DNA from 3 places in the Tardiphaga sp. vice154 genome. Region 2 is predicted to be linked to each of the others. Evidence: riboswitches for the same ligand, from Rfam matches in the RefSeq annotation. Region 2 holds a riboswitch; each other region holds the start of a gene.
What was found. A riboswitch is a leader RNA that binds a small molecule or an ion and turns the genes downstream of it on or off. The one in region 2 is predicted to bind cobalamin.
Positions count from the first base shown of each region.

Region 1: linked by a shared signal. The riboswitch ahead of FIU28_RS20070 (TonB-dependent receptor plug domain-containing protein) and the one ahead of FIU28_RS02380 (TonB-dependent receptor) in region 2 are both predicted to bind cobalamin.
Region 3: linked by a shared signal. The riboswitch ahead of FIU28_RS20125 (DUF1636 domain-containing protein) and the one ahead of FIU28_RS02380 (TonB-dependent receptor) in region 2 are both predicted to bind cobalamin.

Region 1 covers NZ_CP041399.1:4,283,290-4,289,153, forward strand. The annotation lists gene FIU28_RS20055 (efflux RND transporter permease subunit) at 1-518, opposite strand, end outside; gene FIU28_RS20060 (efflux RND transporter periplasmic adaptor subunit) at 635-1,849, opposite strand; gene FIU28_RS20065 (TetR/AcrR family transcriptional regulator) at 2,032-2,625, shown strand; cobalamin riboswitch at 2,684-2,885, shown strand; gene FIU28_RS20070 (TonB-dependent receptor plug domain-containing protein) at 2,919-4,874, shown strand; gene FIU28_RS20075 (FecCD family ABC transporter permease) at 4,868-5,864, shown strand, end outside.
Region 2 covers NZ_CP041399.1:513,339-519,202, reverse strand. The annotation lists gene FIU28_RS02385 (alkaline phosphatase D family protein) at 1-973, opposite strand, end outside; cobalamin riboswitch at 1,155-1,363, shown strand; gene FIU28_RS02380 (TonB-dependent receptor) at 1,470-3,740, shown strand; gene FIU28_RS02375 (PepSY domain-containing protein) at 3,742-5,190, shown strand; gene FIU28_RS02370 (TAXI family TRAP transporter solute-binding subunit) at 5,318-5,864, opposite strand, start outside.
Region 3 covers NZ_CP041399.1:4,297,835-4,303,698, forward strand. The annotation lists gene cobN (cobaltochelatase subunit CobN) at 1-1,076, opposite strand, end outside; gene cobW (cobalamin biosynthesis protein CobW) at 1,267-2,277, opposite strand; gene cobU (bifunctional adenosylcobinamide kinase/adenosylcobinamide-phosphate guanylyltransferase) at 2,281-2,808, opposite strand; gene FIU28_RS20125 (DUF1636 domain-containing protein) at 2,805-3,257, opposite strand; cobalamin riboswitch at 3,369-3,564, opposite strand; gene cobT (nicotinate-nucleotide--dimethylbenzimidazole phosphoribosyltransferase) at 3,644-4,699, shown strand; gene FIU28_RS20135 (adenosylcobinamide-GDP ribazoletransferase) at 4,699-5,463, shown strand; gene FIU28_RS20140 (tyrosine phosphatase family protein) at 5,552-5,864, opposite strand, start outside.

The DNA.
Region 1 (5,864 bases), 1.8 Mb from region 2:
CCTTCGAGGCGCGCCAGGCGGTCCTTGATGTTGAGCACGCCGTAATTGCGCAGATACGTCATGTCGTAGCGGCCGTTGGGCGAGGTCAGATGCACCACCATCGTGAGATCGGGTGCGCTCTTGATGGTGGTGATGCCCAGCGTGCGGACTTCCTGCGGCAGCCGCGGCTCGGCCTGCGACACGCGGTTCTGCACCAGCTGCTGCGCCTTGTCGGGATCGGTGCCGAGCCGGAACGTGACGTTCAGCGTCATCAACCCGTCGGTGGTCGCCTGGCTGCTCATATAGAGCATGCCCTCGACGCCGTTGATCTGCTCCTCGATCGGCGTCGCCACGGTTTCCGCAATGACTTTCGGGTTGGCGCCGGGATAGGTCGCGCGCACCACCACGGTCGGCGGCGCCACCTCGGGATATTCCGAGATCGGCAGCACCGGCATCGACAACAGGCCCGCCAGGAAGATCAGCGTCGACAGCACGCCGGCAAAGATCGGGCGATCAATGAAGAATCGGGAGAAGTTCATGGTGTCATCTTTTCAATGGCAGCGCGCATAGCAGGCACTGGTGCCGGCACGATTGACGGGTCGCTGGAATGGCGTCGCAGTTCTTCACCCTCCCCTGGAGGGGGAGGGTGAAATAATCAGCGCGCCGCGACGGCGGTCTTGGCCTGCTCCAGATGGGCTGAGTCCATCGCCACCATTTCCGGCTTGATCTGCACGCCCGGACGCACCCGCTGCAGGCCGTTGACGACGATCCGCTCGCCGGCTTTCAGCCCGCCGAGCACCACGCGCAGGCCTTCGACCGAGACGCCGAGCGTGACCTCGCGGTATTCCGCCCTGTCCTTGTCGTCGACCACCATCACGAACTTCTTGTTCTGGTCGGTGCCGACCGCACGCTCAGAAACCAGCAGGGTCTGCTCGGGCTTCGGCTGGCCCATCGACAGCCGCGCGAACTGGCCCGGCATCAGCCTTCCGTCAGCATTGTCGAACTGGGCGCGGACCCGCACGGTGCCACTTTTCGCATCGACCTGATTGTCGATGAACTGCATGTGGCCCTTAATCGATTTGTCCGACGCGCCGGTGACCATCTGGACCGGAATGCGGTCGATATCCGCCGGGGTCTTGTCGTCCACCAGCGTCTTCAGCGCGCGCGTCACCACCTGCTCGTCGGCGTTGAAGCTGGCATAGATCGGATTGATCGACACCAGCGTGGTCAGCACCTCCGCGCCGGGCCCTGCCGCGATCAGATTTCCCACGGTGGTTTCGATCTTGCCGACGCGGCCGGCAACCGGCGCACGGATCTCGGTATAGCCGAGATTGAGCCTGGCGGTCTGCAGCGCGGCTTCAGCCGCCTTCAGGTTGGCCTCCGCCTCGCGAAAACCGTTGATGCGGCTGTCGAGGTCCTTCTGCGAGATCCAGCGCGAATCGTTGAGCTGCTGGCCGCGGTCGAATTCGTTCTTGGTCAGCACCAGCCGGGCGCGGGCGGCGGCGACCTGGCCGTCGGCCCGCGCCACGTCGGCGGCGAAGAGGCCGGGGTCGATCAGCACCAGGAGGTCGCCCTTCTTGACCAGCGCGCCCTCGCGAAAGTGAATTTCCTGGATTGCGCCGGCGACGCGGGAGCGTATCTCGACCCGCTCCACGGCCTCGAGCCGGCCGGAAAACGCGTCGGAGGGGGCCGTCGCGCGGGCGGCGACCACGGCGACGGAGGCCGACACGGCAGGCGGAACAGCCGCGGCGGTCTCCGCCTGCGCCGCATAGCTGGACAGATTGATCAGCGCGGCGCTGCCGCCGATGGTCACGGCGACCAGGGCGATCCCGGTGCCGATCAGGATCTTGCGGGCGATATTCTGGGTCATGGCGAATCCCATCAAGCCTTGGACTCGTTTGAGCCCGGTATTCGGGTAAGATGACTTGGCGCTATGCTGCACCGCACACATCCGTAACGTTCGGTATAGATGGGGGATCGACTTCCGCTGTCAAGAGACATATCTAACGAAAGGTACGAAACTCGTTAGATCTATTCTGGAGGCATCGTCACATGGCCATCATGGGCCGCCCGCGCGAATTCAGTTGCGAACAGGCACTCGACCTCGCCCTGCAGGTTTTCTGGCGCAAGGGCTATGAGGGCGCGTCGATGGCCGACCTGACCGAGGCGATGGGCATCACCAAGCCCAGCCTGTATGCCGCCTTCGGCAACAAGGAAGAGCTGTTTCGCAAGGCGCTCGACCGCTATGTCGATGGCCCCGGCGGCTATTTCCAGGTCGCGCTGACCAAGCCGACGGCGCGCGAGGTCGTCTCGCATGTGTTGTACGAGGCCGCCGACGCGCTGACCAACCCCGCGCACCCGCCGGGCTGCCTTGCCGTGCAGGGCGCGCTGAGCTGCGGCGACGCCGCCGAGACGATCAAGCAGGAATTGATGGCCCGCCGCGCCAAGGGCGAAAGCGATTTGCGCCAGCGCTTTGCGCGCGCGCTCGCCGAAGGCGATCTGCCGGAGGGCGCCGACGCCGCCGATCTGGCGCGCTACATTTCCGCGATGCTGCAGGGCATGGCGGTGCAGGCCGCCGGCGGCGCCGACCACGCGCAGTTGCGCCGCATCGCCGACATGACGATGCGCAGCTGGCCGCCGGTCTGAGCGCCTTTGACACTGAGCGCCTTCGACCTGGACGGTTGCACGCTTCCCGGCGCTGTGCTTCCTGTGATCCGTCATCGGTGCCTCCCGCAAGGAGGTGAAACGGGAATGCGGTGCGGGGATTACTCCCCTATTCCGCGGCTGCCCCCGCAACTGTAAGCGGCCATTTTCGATCCACGACGCCACTGGACCTGAGCAGGTCTGGGAAGGCGGATCGAGAGACGACCGCGAGCCAGGAGACCGGCCGCTGACGAGTTTCAACTCGTTCGACGGTGGGTCGACGGAAGGGGTTATCGATGGCTATCCGGAATCTTGCTGCCGGCACGGCAGCTATATTGGCATTCTGCGCCGGCACCAGTGCCGCGCGCGCGCAGTCGAACTCGCAACAGCTCCCCGAACTCGTGGTCACCGCCGATCGCACCCCGGTGCCGCTCAGCCAGACCGGCAGTTCGATCAGTGTCGTCTCCGGCGAGACCATTGCCACCAGCAATCCGGGCTCGCTGGTCGATGCACTGCGCACCGTGCCGGGTCTCGACATCTCCGAGAATGGCGGCCCCGGCGGCACCGCCAATGTACGCATCCGCGGCGGCAACAGCGGCCAGGCGCTGGTGATGATCGACGGCATCCGCGTCAACGATCCCACCGCTGCCTCCGGCGATTTCGAATTCGCGATGTTCACGCCCTCTGCCGTCGAACGCATCGAGGTGCTGAAAGGACCGCAGAGCGCGCTGTACGGCTCCGACGCCATGACCGGCGTCATCAACATCATCACCAGAAAAGGCGCCGGGCCCGCGCAGGTCAATGTCCGCACCGAGGCCGGCAGCTACGGGACCGCAGTGACCCAGGGCTCGCTGACCGGCTCGAGCGGGCCGTGGTCCTACGCCTTCACCGGCGGCGGCCAGCACAGCAACGGCTTCTCGCGCTACGGCTATCGCATCCCCGCACTCGAAGCGCGCTTCCCCAATATGGAGAGCGACAGCTTTGACCGCGTCGGCGGCTCGGCCCGCCTCGGCTATGATGCCGGCGAAGGCCTCCGGCTGGAATCCGGCATCGTCTCGTCGTTCACCCGCTCGGCCTATGATGCCGCTAGCGGCACGTTTCCCGACACGCCATCCGCCGCGACGCGGCTGCTGGAAACCATCTACGGGCGAGCGACCATCGACTCATTCGGCGGGGTACTCACGCACGCCGTCACCGTGTCGAACACCCACACCGAGCGTTCGTTCAACGACGTGACCTACCGCACCAACACGTTGCCACGAAATACGACCTCGACGATCTCCGACTACAATGGCAACAGCCTGGGCGCAGAGTACCAGGCGACGCTGAAGCTCGGCGCCTTCGGCACGCTGATCGCCGGCGCCAAGACGCAGGCCGAGACCGCGCAGACCTCCACCACGGCCCTCCTGCCGATCCCCGGCGCGCAGACGCCGGCCCTCGACAGACGTCAGGATACCAACTCGCTGTTCGCGCTGTGGTCGGTGCCGATCGGCGAACGGCTCACCGTCTCGCTGGGCGGCCGGGTCGACGATGTGGTGGATGTCGCCCGCTTCGAGACCTGGCGCGCGACCGCGGCCTATGCGATCCGCGAGACCGGCACCAAATTCCACGCCAGCGCCGGCACCGGCGCCAAGGCGCCGACCCTGTTCCAGCTTTACGACCGGCAGTATGGCAACACGTCGCTGACGCCAGAAACCAGCTTCGGCTATGACGCCGGCATCGACCAGAGCCTGCTCGGCGGCCGGGTGGTTCTCTCCGTTACCGGCTTCGCCAACGACCTCAACAATCTGATCAACTTTGTCAGCGACGCCTCGCGGCCGAACGGTTACTATGTCAACGTCGCGCGCGCCGAAACCAGCGGGCTGGAGGTCGGCGCCGATGTCATCCTGTTGCCCGGCCTGATGAAGTTCAACGCCGCCTACACCTATCTTCACGCCACGGACCTATCCACCGGCGCAGTGCTGGCGCGGCGGCCGAAGAATTTCGCGCGCTTCGCACTGACTATCACGCCAACGGACAAATGGATGATCGAGCCGCGCGTCACCACCGTGTCGAAGCGCTTTTCCAGCGCCAACCAGGTCGGCCAGGTCGATGCCTATACCCGCGTCGACCTCTACAGCGAGTACCGGCTCGACGCGAACTGGAAGGTGTTTGCCCGCGGCGAGAACCTGCTCAACGAACGCTATCAGGAAGTGCTGAACTTCGGCACCACGGGTCCCGCCGCCTATGCCGGGCTCAACGCCACATGGTGACGTCGATTTCTCCGCAGCGCCGGACTTTTGTTACCATCGCCCTCCTCGGGCTCGTCGTGCTGCTGGCGCTGGGCTCGCTCGGCACCGGCCCCGTAAAAATGTCGCCGCTCACCGTGCTCGACGCGCTGTTCGGTGGCGGCAGCGACGTGCAGCAGACCATCGTGCGCGAGATCCGCCTGCCCCGCGCCATTCTGGCCCTCGCTATCGGCGCCATTCTCGGCCTGTCCGGTGCGGCGCTGCAGGGACTGCTGCGCAATCCGCTGGCGTCGCCGTCTTTGTTCGGCGCGCCGCAATCGGCCGCCTTCGGCGCGGTGTTGATGATCGCGCTGGGCTTGGCCGATGTACGCTCCTGGGCGCTGCCGGTCGCCGGCATCACGATGGCCTTTGTCTCGGTATTCGTGCTGCTCGGCATCGCCGGCCGCAGCGCAGGACTACTGTTGCTGATCCTTGCCGGCCTCGCGATCTCCAGCCTTGCAGGTGCGGCGACCGCGCTGGTGATGAACCTGTCGTCGAATCCGTTTGCCGCGCTGGAGATTGCATTCTGGCTGCTCGGCTCGCTGGAGGACCGCAGCTTCCGCCACGTCGAACTGGCGCTGCCTTTCATAGTGGCCGGCGGCATCCTGCTGATGACCCAGCGCAGCGCGTTCCGCGCGCTCAGCCTGGGCGAAGAAACCGCGCAGAGCCTCGGCGTCGATGTCGGCCGTCTCAGGCTGCTGGTGATCGCCGGCGTTGCGCTCGGCGTCGGCGGCGCCGTCGCGGTCGCCGGCACGATCGGCTTCATCGGCCTGGTCGCGCCGCATCTGATGCGTCCCCTGATCGGCCACGATCCCGGCCGGCTGCTGGTGCCCAGCGCGCTGGCGGGTGCGGCGTTGCTGCTCGCCGCCGACATCGCGGTGCGGATCATTCCTTCCACTACTGATATCAAGGTCGGCGTGCTGACCTCGATCATCGGCGTGCCGTTCTTCCTCTATCTGATCCTGCGTGAACGCC
Region 2 (5,864 bases):
TGTCCTGCAGGTTCGGGCCGTTGGGACCGCGATAGCTGCGCTCGTCGAGCATGAAGACGTCGAGTTGCGGGCCATAGTTCAGCGTGCGGTAGACCCGGCCGGGCTCGGTCGGGTTTGCGCGGATCGGATACATCTCGTGAAAGGCGCGGGCGCCACGCGCGGCGAGCAGCGAGATGTCGCGGACCTTGTAAGAATCCGACAATTGCTTCGACAGCGACCAGTTGTTGGTGACCTCGTGATCGTCCCACTGGCCGAACACCGGGACCGCCGCGTTGAAAGCGCGGACATGCTCATCGAGCAGATTGTATTTGTGCGCGGCACGGAATTCATCAAGCGTTTCGGCGACCTTGGCTTTTTCCGGAACGGTCGTGGTGTTGTTCCAGACCTTGCCATCGCGCAGTTTGGTCTCTGCGGTGATGACGCCGTCGGCATAGATGGTATCGCCGGAATGGATCAGGAAATCCGGGCTATGCTTGCGCATGGTAGCGAAGGTTCTCATGCCGCCGTCCTCGGCATTGATGCCAAAGCCCTGACCTGCCACGTCGCCGCCCCAGACGAAAGAAACGTCGCGCATGTCGGCCGGCGCGGTACGGAAGCGGCCAATGACGGGCTCGCCGACGATGTCGGTGTGCGACAGGTCGCGGAAGTTGACGCGGTAGAAAATGTCCTGCCCGGCCGGCAGATTGTCGAGCAGTAGTTTTGCGGCGAAGTCGCTTTCCGGCAGAGCCGCGATCGGCGGCAGCGCGCGAACGTTCTTGAAGGACTCCGTGGTGGAGACCTCGACCATCATCTGCGCGGCGCGGTCGGCGCGCGACCAGATCATGCCGCTATCCATTCCGATGTCGCCGGACTGCACACCATGCGACACGATCGGCCGATCGGCGGCGCGGCTGAGATAGGGCATCGCGACCAGCGATGCGCCGGTTGCCGCGGCGGTGGAGAGAAAGCGGCGGCGCGAAAGGCGAATGGTCATGCCGAACTCCTGACGCAAGGCTCTGATGAGAACGGCTCTAGGGAAGTTGATTGACGTGGCTGTGACAGGGGGCCGAGCTGCGGTCGCCGGAGTTTGCATGGCGTTGCGGCAACGCCGGCCGGCAATCGCGTTCGCTGGGCAGTGCTGCCCGCCAAGCGCGTTGACTCGTATCGATCGCTCACCCTATCGTGATCGAGACGGTTCCCCTCGGGGATCAAAAGGGAATGCGGTGAGGGCGGAGTTCTTCGGACCGAGTCCCGATTCCGCGGCTGCCCCCGCAACTGTAAGCGGCGAGCCTTTCGCCATCAGCCACTGGACCTCGCGGTCTGGGAAGGCGGTGACAGGCATTGACCCGCGAGCCAGGAGACCTGCCGCCAGTCGTGGTCACACGCGAAGCGCATTGGGCGGGGTGTCCTGGTGGGTGTCGAGCCGTATTTCCCTGGAAGTATGGATCGACCTCGTTCGCGGTGACGTGCCACGTAACCGCGAGTCGATCATGATCTCCGCCCGTTCTGCATCCAGTCGATGCCATCCTTTCCTGTATTCCGTCGCGTTTTCCTGCCTGCTGGTGCCTGCCGCGGGCTGGGCGCAAAGCTCTCCTCCGACCCAATCGCTCGATCCCGTCGTGGTGCAATCGCCCGCCGCCGCCGCAAAACGTCGCGCCGCCACCGGCACCCCCGTCCGCGCCACGCGATCGCGGTCCAACCGTTCGGCGGCGACAAACGCCGCGCCCGTCGAGGCGCCGCGCGGGCCGGCCGGCTTCGCCGCGCCGACACTGAACCTCACCGGCACGACCTCGACCGGCAGCCGGCTCAATTTGACGCGGCTGCAGACCCCGGCCAGCGTCGAGATCATTACTTCCGAGACCTTGGCCGAACGCGGCCAGCAGAACCTGCTCGACGCGGTCACGCAGAACGCCACCGGCATCACGGCGATCGGAGAGCCCGGCAATGGCGGCGTCGCCTTCAGCAGCCGCGGCTTCACCGGCGTCGATTCGGTGAAGACGCTGTATGACGGCACGCGTCTTTATGTCGGATCGGGCACCGTCACCTTCCCGTTCGATACCTGGTCGGCCGAGCATATCGAGGTGCTGCGCGGCCCGGCATCGGTGATGTATGGCGAGGGCGCGATCGGCGGCGCCATCAACGTGATCTCCAAGATGCCGTCGTGGATCCCGCGCAACCAGGCCGAAATCTCGTTCGACAGCAATTTGACGCGCCGCATCGCGGTGGACTCGGGCGGCCCGATCAACAAGGACGTCGCCTACCGCCTTACAGCCACCGGCAACATGTCGGACGGCTGGGTCGACCGCGACAACAATTCGAATGTCGCCATCCACGCGGCGGTACAGATCAAGCAGACCGAGGACATCGTCTGGACGCTCTCCACGGATTACGGCGATCGCAACCCGTCGCGCTATTTCGGCACGCCGTTGATCAATGGCCAGTTCGACGAACGCCTGCGCTTCAAGAACTACAATGTTGGCGACAGCACCATCCGCTTCCAGGACAGCTGGAATCAGGTCAAGACCGAATGGCAGGTCGCCGACGGCGTCTCGATCCGCAACACGCTGTATTATCTGTACAGCAAGCGGCACTGGAAGGAGGCCGAGATCTATACGCACAATCCGGCGACCGGCCTGATCGATCGCGGTGACTATCTCGAGATTTTCCACGATCAGCAACAGATCGGCGACCGCATGGACGCGAGCTTCAAGGGCCATGTGCTCGGCATGGCGAACGAGTTCGTCGCCGGCTTCGACGTCAACCGCATCGAGTTCAAGCACACCAACAATTCGCCCTACGGCGGCTCGTCGTCGGTCAATCCGTTTAGTTTCGACCCCGGCGTGTTTGTCAGCCCGGATCCGACCACGCCGGGCTTCTCCAGCGTCGCCACGCAATATGCCTTCTTCGCCGAGAACCGGCTGGCCGTGACCGAGCAGCTCTCGCTGATCGCAGGCGTCCGGCAGGACCAGCCGAGCGTCGAGCGCACCGATCTGCGCAACCCCGCCAACAGCTACAACAAAGACTATTCCGCGACCTCGTGGCGCGCCGGCGCCGTGTTCACGCCGGTCAGGGATCTCGCCTTCTACGGCCAGTATTCCACCGCGACCGATCCGATCGGCGGACTGCTCACCGCCAGCAATGCCAATTCGAAATTCGAACTGGCCACCGGCAAGCAGGCCGAGATCGGCGTCAAGCAATCGTTCTGGGGCGGCCGCGGCGAGTGGACGCTGGCGGCCTATGAGATCGTCAAAAACAATTTGCTGACGCGCGATCTCAACAATCCCGGCCTCGTAGTGCAGGTCGGCCAGCAGTCGTCACGCGGCATCGAGGCCTCGCTCGGCCTTGCGCTCGACCACGGCTGGCGGATCGACGCTAATACCGCATTCCTGAAAGCGAAATACGATAACTTCCTGCAGCCGGGCAACGGCGGCACGGTAAATTATGCCGGCAACGTGCCGGTCAACGTGCCGCAGAACGTCTCCAACGTCTGGCTGGGCTGGGCCTTCGCGCCGGACTGGTTCGCCAATGCCGGCGTGCAGATCGTAGGCAAGACCTTTGCGGACAACGCCAACACGCTGGAGATGCCGGCCTACACGCTGGTCAATGCCGGCCTGCAATGGAAGCCCGACGTCAACACCACGGTGTCGCTGCGGGTCTACAATCTGTTCGACAAGATCTACGCGACGTCGAGCTACAGCGACAACCAGTGGATCCTCGGCATGCCGCGCACCGCCCGGCTCGCCGTCAACGTGAAGTTCTAGGGTGCGGCGCGCGGTCACGCGAAAACTGCGGCGGTGGCTGTATATCGGCCACCGCTGGATCGGCATCGTCACCTGCCTGCTGTTTGCGATGTGGTTCGCCTCCGGTGTGGTGATGATGTATGTCGCATTTCCCGGCCTCTCCGATCAGGAGAGGCTGGCGGCGCTGCCGGAAATCGAGTGGTCGAAGGTTGCGCTGTCGCCCGACCAGGCCATGGCGGCGGCCGGCGCGACGCGATATCCCCGTGACCTGCGGCTCACCATGCTTGCCGCCGTGCCGGTGTATCGGCTGACGGGCTGGGACGACAAGCGGCTGACGATTTCCGCCGTCGATGGCCGCGTGATCGACGGCATTACAGAGAACCAGGCGCTGGCGGTTGCGCGCCACTATCCCGGCGCAGCCGACGTGCGCCTGATCGAAATGGTCGATCGCGACCAGTGGAGCGTCACCGCGCGCTACGATGCGCTGCGGCCGCTGTACCAGATCGCGCTGAATGATGCCGCCGGCACAAGGCTCTACGTGTCGTCGCGTTCCGGCGAGGTCGTGCTCGATACCACCGCGACCGAGCGGGTCTGGAACTGGCTGGGCTCGATCCCGCACTGGATCTATCCGACTGTGCTGCGCCGGGACGGCGCGTTGTGGCGTCAGGTGATTTTGTGGGTCTCCGGCATCTGCCTGGTGGTGGCGGTGAGCGGCATCTGGATCGGCATTTTGCGGGTGCGGCTGCGGCTGCGCTACCATGGCGGCGCCATCACGCCCTACAGCGGTTGGATGGCCTGGCACCACGTCACCGGGTTTTTCGCCGGCATCTTTGTGCTGACGTGGATGTTCTCCGGCTGGCTGTCGGTCAATCCCGGCGCGTGGTTCACGGCGCGCGGTCCGTCGCCGCAGATGCTGCAGCTTTATGCGGGGCATGATGCGCCGACGATTGCGGCCGTCTCGCCGGCAACGCCTTCGATGGCGGCGGTCGAGGCGCGCTACGTCTGGGTTGGCGGCACGCCCTTGACGTTGCTGGCGGATCGGCGTGGCGCGCAGAGCGTCCGGGACCCCGTCAGCGGCGCCGCTGCGCCATTGACCGACGCCCGCCTGTTCACTGCTGCGCGCGCGTTGCTGCCGGAGGTGGCGATGCCGATGCAAGCGCGGCTGACGCAGTACGATTCATACTGGTACGCGCATCACGACACCCGGATATTGCCGGTGCTGCGCGCGGGCTTCGACGACGAAGCGCAGAGCTGGTTTCACATCGATCCCGTGACCGGCGACATTCTCGGCCGCAGCGATAGCAACCGGCGCTCCTACCGCTGGCTGTTCGATGCGCCACACCGGTTCGATTTTCCGTGGCTGCTGGCGCATCGGCCGGCCTGGGACATCGTGGTGTGGCTGCTGTCGCTGCTGGGGATGACGATCTCGGTCAGCGGCGTCGTGATCGGCTGGCGGTATTTGAAGAAGTGAAAAATTGTCATTCCGGGGCGTGTACGGCGACAGCCGGACGCGAACCCGGAATCCCAGATTGTTCATCGTCCCATGTCGGGATTCCGGGTTCGCTCGCGCTGGTGCGCTCGCGCCCCGGAATGACAGGTCAGGCCACCTGAACCCGGTTCAGCCGCGCCGGCTCGGGCGGCACCATGTCGATCAGCGCCTTGCGATCGGCGACCGCATTGTGGAACTGCTCGAGCGCGATGTTGAAAGCGGTCAGCGTGCCCTCCTCGATCGCGCCATATTCGTAGCAGTTCAGCGTATCGCGCAGGATCTGGTCGGCCTCGGTCTGCATGCGGTCGAGGTCTTCCAGCGAATTGCTCTTGCGCGCCACCGCCAGCATGTCGAGCAGGCGATCGCGCTGCGAGGTGTTGGCGTTGCGTTCGTCGCGCCGCATGAAGCTGGCAAACCAGGCGCCGGCCGAACCCATCGCGGAAAGCCCCATCAGGCTCCACCAGATGTAATCGCTGTAGCGATCGAGAAAGGTCTTTTCCTCGCCATCGACATAGGCCGCCGCGCCGGGATGCACCGGGATCACGGCGTCCTTGTCGGTATCCGGCGTCTCGATCTTCGCCGCCAGCGGAAAGTCGGCGATCAACTGCTGGCGGATGGAAAACAACTGCCGGGTGAACACCGACACCACGGCATCG
Region 3 (5,864 bases), 1.8 Mb from region 2:
GCGCGGCGTAGCCGGATCCAGGCGTGGGCGAGATCGGCCGTGGCGTCGATGCGGTCCGGCACCGGCTGGAACGTCACCGGCGCAAAACCGCCATCGCTGTCGCCGCGTTCCTTGAAGGCAATCACGTTGGCGAAGATGCGGCCGTCGACCTCCGGCAGCACGACATGCATCGCGAGGTCGCGCGGCGTTAGCCCGCGGGTCGAGGCCTCCCAGGCGGCGCGCGAGGTGCCGGCCTGCGCGACCTGCAGGATCGGACAGCCCGAGGCCGAAAGCACGCCGGCGTCGTCATGCGCGGTGGCGGTGGCGAACGCCGTGGCGTTGACGATGATATCGGCCGGATGCGCGGCAAGCGCGGCGCGCAGGAAGGCTGCGGAGCGCTCGTCCTTCAGGCTGGTGACATAGAGGCAGACGGCGTTCAGCCCGCGCGCTTCGAGCGCCAGCCGTAACGCACCGATCGCCGCGGTGTCGCCGCCGGCGACGATCGCGCGGTAGAAGATCACGACGGCGTTGGGGCGATGGTCCGGCACCGGCTCGCTCGGCCAGAAGCCGGCCGACGGCATCGGCCGCGCCGCCATCGGCGCCTCGCCATGGCCGATCTGGTGCGCCGCGAGTTGCAGCGCCAGCCGGGCATTGTCGACGCCGCCCTCGCTGCAATAGCGCCACATCGCCTGTGTGGTCTCATCGTTGACCGTGCCGCGTGCGGCGAGTTCGGCGTTCCAGTACATTTCGCCGGGGATGCAGATGAATTGCGCGCCGCGCGCCAGCGCATCAGAGCGCAGGCTCTCGACACCGTGCGGCCAGTAGCCGATGCCGCCGAGCATGCGCAGCACGACGATCCTGGCTTTCGCCAGCGTGCGCTCGACATAGAGATCGACCGAGGCAGGATGGCCGAGCGCCAGCAGGTTGGTCAGCCGCAGGCTGGGGAAGTCTTTCGGCAGCATCGCATGCGCGGCGTGAAACGACGCCAGATCGCTGTCGGCCGCCGACAGCACGACGATGTCGGCGGTGTCCTGCCCGAGATCGCGGGCGACGTCGCCGTCGTCAATGCCGCCAGTGGGATCGAGCTTTAAGTGCATGCGGTCAATTCAAATGTTTATCACAACAGCCATTGGCCGCCCCTCCCCCTTGCGGGGAGGGTCGGCCGCAGCGAAGCGGAGGCCGGGGGTAGCCGCTGGCTCCTGAGCTTGTGGCTACCCCACCCGGCGCGTTTGCTCGCTTCGCTCACAACGCGCCACCCTCCCCGCAATGGGGAGGGTGGCGACAGCGCTACGCCAACGCCCTTCGCACCGCGTCGCCGTCAAATCCCTTTAGCCCGATCACCACCAGATGCTCGGCCTGCTTCACGTCGGGGCGCGCGAAGGCCAGCTCGACGCGGCTGCCGACGGCCTGCACGACGATCGGCGCAGCCTTGTCGGCGATCCGCGCGTGGCCCTTGACGCGCAATACGCCCTCGAAGCCTAAAGCCTCGCTGACGCGCGCGCGCATCGCATCGACGCTCGCTGCGGCCGAGGGCAACACCACGATGCTGTCGAAATCATCGTGGTCGTGCTCTTCCTCCTCGCCGTGATGGCCGGCGCGCGCCGCCATGTCGTCCTCAGCGGCGGCGTTGAGGCCGATCAGCACCGCGGGCGCAAGCTCGCCCTTCGAGCGCACGATGGTGACGCCGGGCCGCAGCACAGCTTTCAGCTTGGTCTCGATCTCAACGAGCTGCTCGGCCGTTACCAGATCGCTCTTCGACAGCACGACGAGATCGGCGCAAGCAAGTTGGTCCTCGAACACTTCCTCGATCGGATCATCATGCTCGATGCCTTCGTCGGCAGCGCGTTGAGCGGCGACCGCATCCTCATCCAGCGTGACGCGGCCTTCCGATAGCGCCAGCGCATCGACCACGGTGACGACGCCGTCGACGGTGGCGCGGGTCTTCACCGCCGGCCAGGCAAAGGCCTTCAGCAGCGGCTGCGGCAAAGCGAGGCCCGATGTCTCGATCACAATCGCATCCAGCGGGATGTCGCGCGACAGCAATTTGTCCATGGTCGGGATGAAATCGTCGGCCACGGTGCAGCAGATGCAGCCATTGGTGAGTTCGACGATATCGCCAGGCGCGCAGGCATTGGCCGCGCATTCCTCGACGAGGCCACCGTCGAAGCCGGCATCGCCGAATTCATTGACGATCACGGCGATGCGGCGGCCGTCGGCCTGCGTCAGCAAGGATCGCAGCAGCGTGGTCTTGCCGGCGCCGAGAAAGCCGGTGAGGACGGTAACGGGAACGCGGGACATGAATTACTCCTGGGAATTTTTCAGCCAGAGCGGAAGCCCGGCTGCGATGAAGGCGACTTGCGGCACGGCCGCTGCGACGATCTGGTTGAGCCGGCCCTGGGCGTCGCGGAAGGCGCGGCCGAGCGGCGTCTCCGGTACCAGGCCCATGCCGACTTCGTTGGAGACGAACACGATCGGATAGCGCGCCACGCCGAGAAAGCGCACCAGCCGGCGCGCTTCGACTTCCGGGTCGCGGTCGGCGAACATCAGGTTGGACAGCCACAGCGTCAGGCAATCGACCAGCACGGCGCGGCCGCGCGTCGCCTCGCGGGTCAGCGCATCGATCAGCGCCAGCGGTTCCTCGACGGTAATCCAGCCGTCGCCGCGCTGCTTGCGGTGCTGCGCGATACGCGCGGCCATCTCGTCATCGCCGGGCGTCGCCGTGGCAAGGTACACGCGGGTAAAATTGCTGTCGTGGATCAGCGCCTCGGCAAAGGCCGACTTGCCCGACCGCGCGCCGCCCAGCACCAGTGTGGTGACCAGCGCGCTCATTTCGGCGCGCGCCCGTCATCGGGCGACCAGCGCATCGGCGGCACCCGTGCCACCATGCCCTTGCGCAGCACGTCGGCACGCTCGCGCCACGGCACCAGGCCGTAGTCGGATTTCTGGTAGGACTGCACGAAGGACAAGAGCGCCGCGGTGCCGGTTTCGGTCTGCAGGTCGCCGAACAGGAAAGTGTAGCCGTCCGGACTGGTGACGGCGACCGTCGCCGGCCGCTTGCAGACACCGAGGCACTGCACCGGCCGCACCATCACGCGGGCCTCCGTCTCGCCCAAGGCCGCCTTCACGGCGTCGAACATTTCCGGGCCGATCACCGCGTTGCCGTCGGCAGATTTGCAGGTGATACAAACGCTGACCACGACGCAACCGGCCGGCGCATGTGCGCGCGGCGGTTCGGCCAGCAAGGTTTCGCCAAAAATATCGGCGGGGTCGCGATCCATCATAGGCTCACCATCGTGCCCTCAAAGGGGCCGCGAGCTTTGTTGGGTCGCGTCGACGGCATGACCGTCAACTCGCTCCCGTCCGGTGCACCCCGCCCCGACGACGCCTCCAAAGCACAGTTTTCGATGGCAGGTCTCCTGGCTCGCGGGTCATTGCCCTCATCCGCCTTCCCGGGACATTCCCAGTGGCACCGGCGAGGACTCGTCGCTTACAGTTGCGGGGGCAGCGCCGGAGTAGAGCGCGAACGCCCGCACCGGCTTCCCTATTCACCTTCCACGCGGAAGGACCATCATTCGCAACGCTACCGGGCGAGGTCGTTGGGGTCAACCTTGGTTGACCTGCCGGCCGGTGTTGCGTCAGGTGGGTCGCGTAAAGGAACAGAATGATGACCGCCGATTCCCAGCCTGTCTGGCAGCCCCCCGCCATTGCCGCCCTCGATCCGGCGACTGAGGCCGGGATCCGCGCGCGAATCGACGGCAAGGCCAAGCCGCCGGGATCGCTCGGGCGAATCGAGGAACTCGCGCTGCAGCTCGGCCAGATCCGGCATCCCGGCGAGCCGCGCGGCGACAATGCGGTGCTGCTGATTTTCGCCGCGGATCACGGGCTGGTCGAGGAAGGCGTCTCGCAATTTCCCGCTGCGGTGACGGTCGGGATGGTGATGACCTATCTGGCCGGCCGCGCCACCGCCAATGCCTTCGCCACCGCCAGCCGGGTCGAGATCCGCGTCGTCGATTCCGGCGTCGCGGCCGAGTTGCCGCATCACCCACAGTTGATCGACGCCAAGATCCGCCTGGGTACGGCCAATGCCGCGCGCGAGCCGGCGATGACGGCCCAGGAGGCGGCCGACGCGCTGACGCGCGGCGCCCGCATCGCGGTCGGCGAGATCAGGAACGGCGCCGACATCGTCGCGCTGGGCGAGATGGGAATCGGCAACACCGCCTCCTCCGCGCTGCTGCTGCATCGCCTGGCGCCGGCCGACCTTGACGACTGCATCGGCGTCGGCGCCGGACAGGACGATATCGGCATGGCACGCAAGCGCGCCGCTATCCACAAGGCCGCGGCGCGCAGCCAGGCCACCGCGCCGCTCGACGTGCTCAGCGAGTTCGGCGGGCTGGAGATCGCCATGCTGGCCGGCGCGGTGCTGGGTGCGGCGTCGCAGCGCCGCCCGGTGATCGTCGATGGCTTCATCACCACCGCGGCGGCGCTGCTGGCGATCCGGCTGTGCCCGGAAGCGCGCGGCTATTGCGTGTTCGCGCACCGCTCGGCCGAACGCGGCCACGACATCGCGCTGGCGGCGCTGGACGCGACGCCGCTGCTCGACCTCGGCCTGCGGCTCGGCGAGGGCACCGGCGCGATGCTGGCGGTGCCATTGGTGCGCGCGGCGGCACGGCTGATCACCGATGTCGCCGATCTCCAGGACGTGCTCGCAGGAAACATCTGATGCGCCTGCCCGACTCGCTGCTCGACGCGATCCGGTTTCTCACCATCGTGCGGGTGCGCGACACCGCGAGCGCGACGGCGCCGGACTGGCTGGCGCGGGCGATGAAGTATTTTCCCGTGGTCGGCTTGGGCATCGGCCTTGTATCGGCGCTGATACTGCTGATCGCCAACGAGTTTGTCAGCCCGGTGATCGCCGCCCTGCTCGCAATCTCCGCCAGCATCATTCTCACCAGCGCACTGCACGAGGACGGCCTTGCCGACACCGCCGACGCGTTCGGCGGCGGCTGGACGATCGAGAAGCGGATGGCGATCATGAAAGACAGCCGGATCGGCAGCTACGGCGCGCTGGCGCTCGGCCTTGGCGTCGCGCTGCGCGTCGCGGCGATTTCCGACATGCCGATGTGGGCGGGTCCGGCAGCGCTGATCGCAGCCCATGCGGCGGCGCGCGCGGCGCCGGCCTTCGTAATGAACCGCCTGCGCTATGCCGGCAACACCGCGGCGATGAAAGTCAGCTACGCAGAAGCGCCGGTACGCTCCGGCGAATTACGGTTCGCGCTTGTCGTCGTGCTGCTCGCAATGCTGCCGCTGGCGTTGATTTCGCTCTCCGCCGTTCTGGTCGGGCTGCTGTGCGGCGCGGCGCTGGCATTCGTTCTCACGCGCTGGTCGCGCCACATGCTCGGCGGCTACACCGGCGACGTGCTCGGTGCGGTCGAGCAGGTGTTCGAGATCGGATTTCTGCTGGGTGTCGTCGCGGCGATGAGGTGATCCGTAGCCCGGATGAGCCCTTGCGAAATCCGGGGCCGACGATCTCGTTGAAACGCGCTTCCCCGGATTGCGCTTCGCTCCATCCTGGCTACGACAACGGCCACTGCAGCGGCAATTGATACGGCGCGCCTTCAAACGCATCGGCGCCGCGGCCGATACGAGCGATGGCGTCGATCATCTTGCCCTCGCGGCCGAGCAGCTCGTCCGCGAGATGCACCATCAATTTGTTCGGCGTCACGACAGGCGACCGGCGTCGCAATTCGTCGGCGATCTCGTCCTCGAATCCCGGATTGCGGTCGCAGGCGATCACATAGGCGGCGGCGCTGGAGCGGCTGATCCCGGCCCAGCAGTGGATCAGCAGCGAGCGCTCCGCCAGGCCATCGCGGCCGAAATCGAGGATC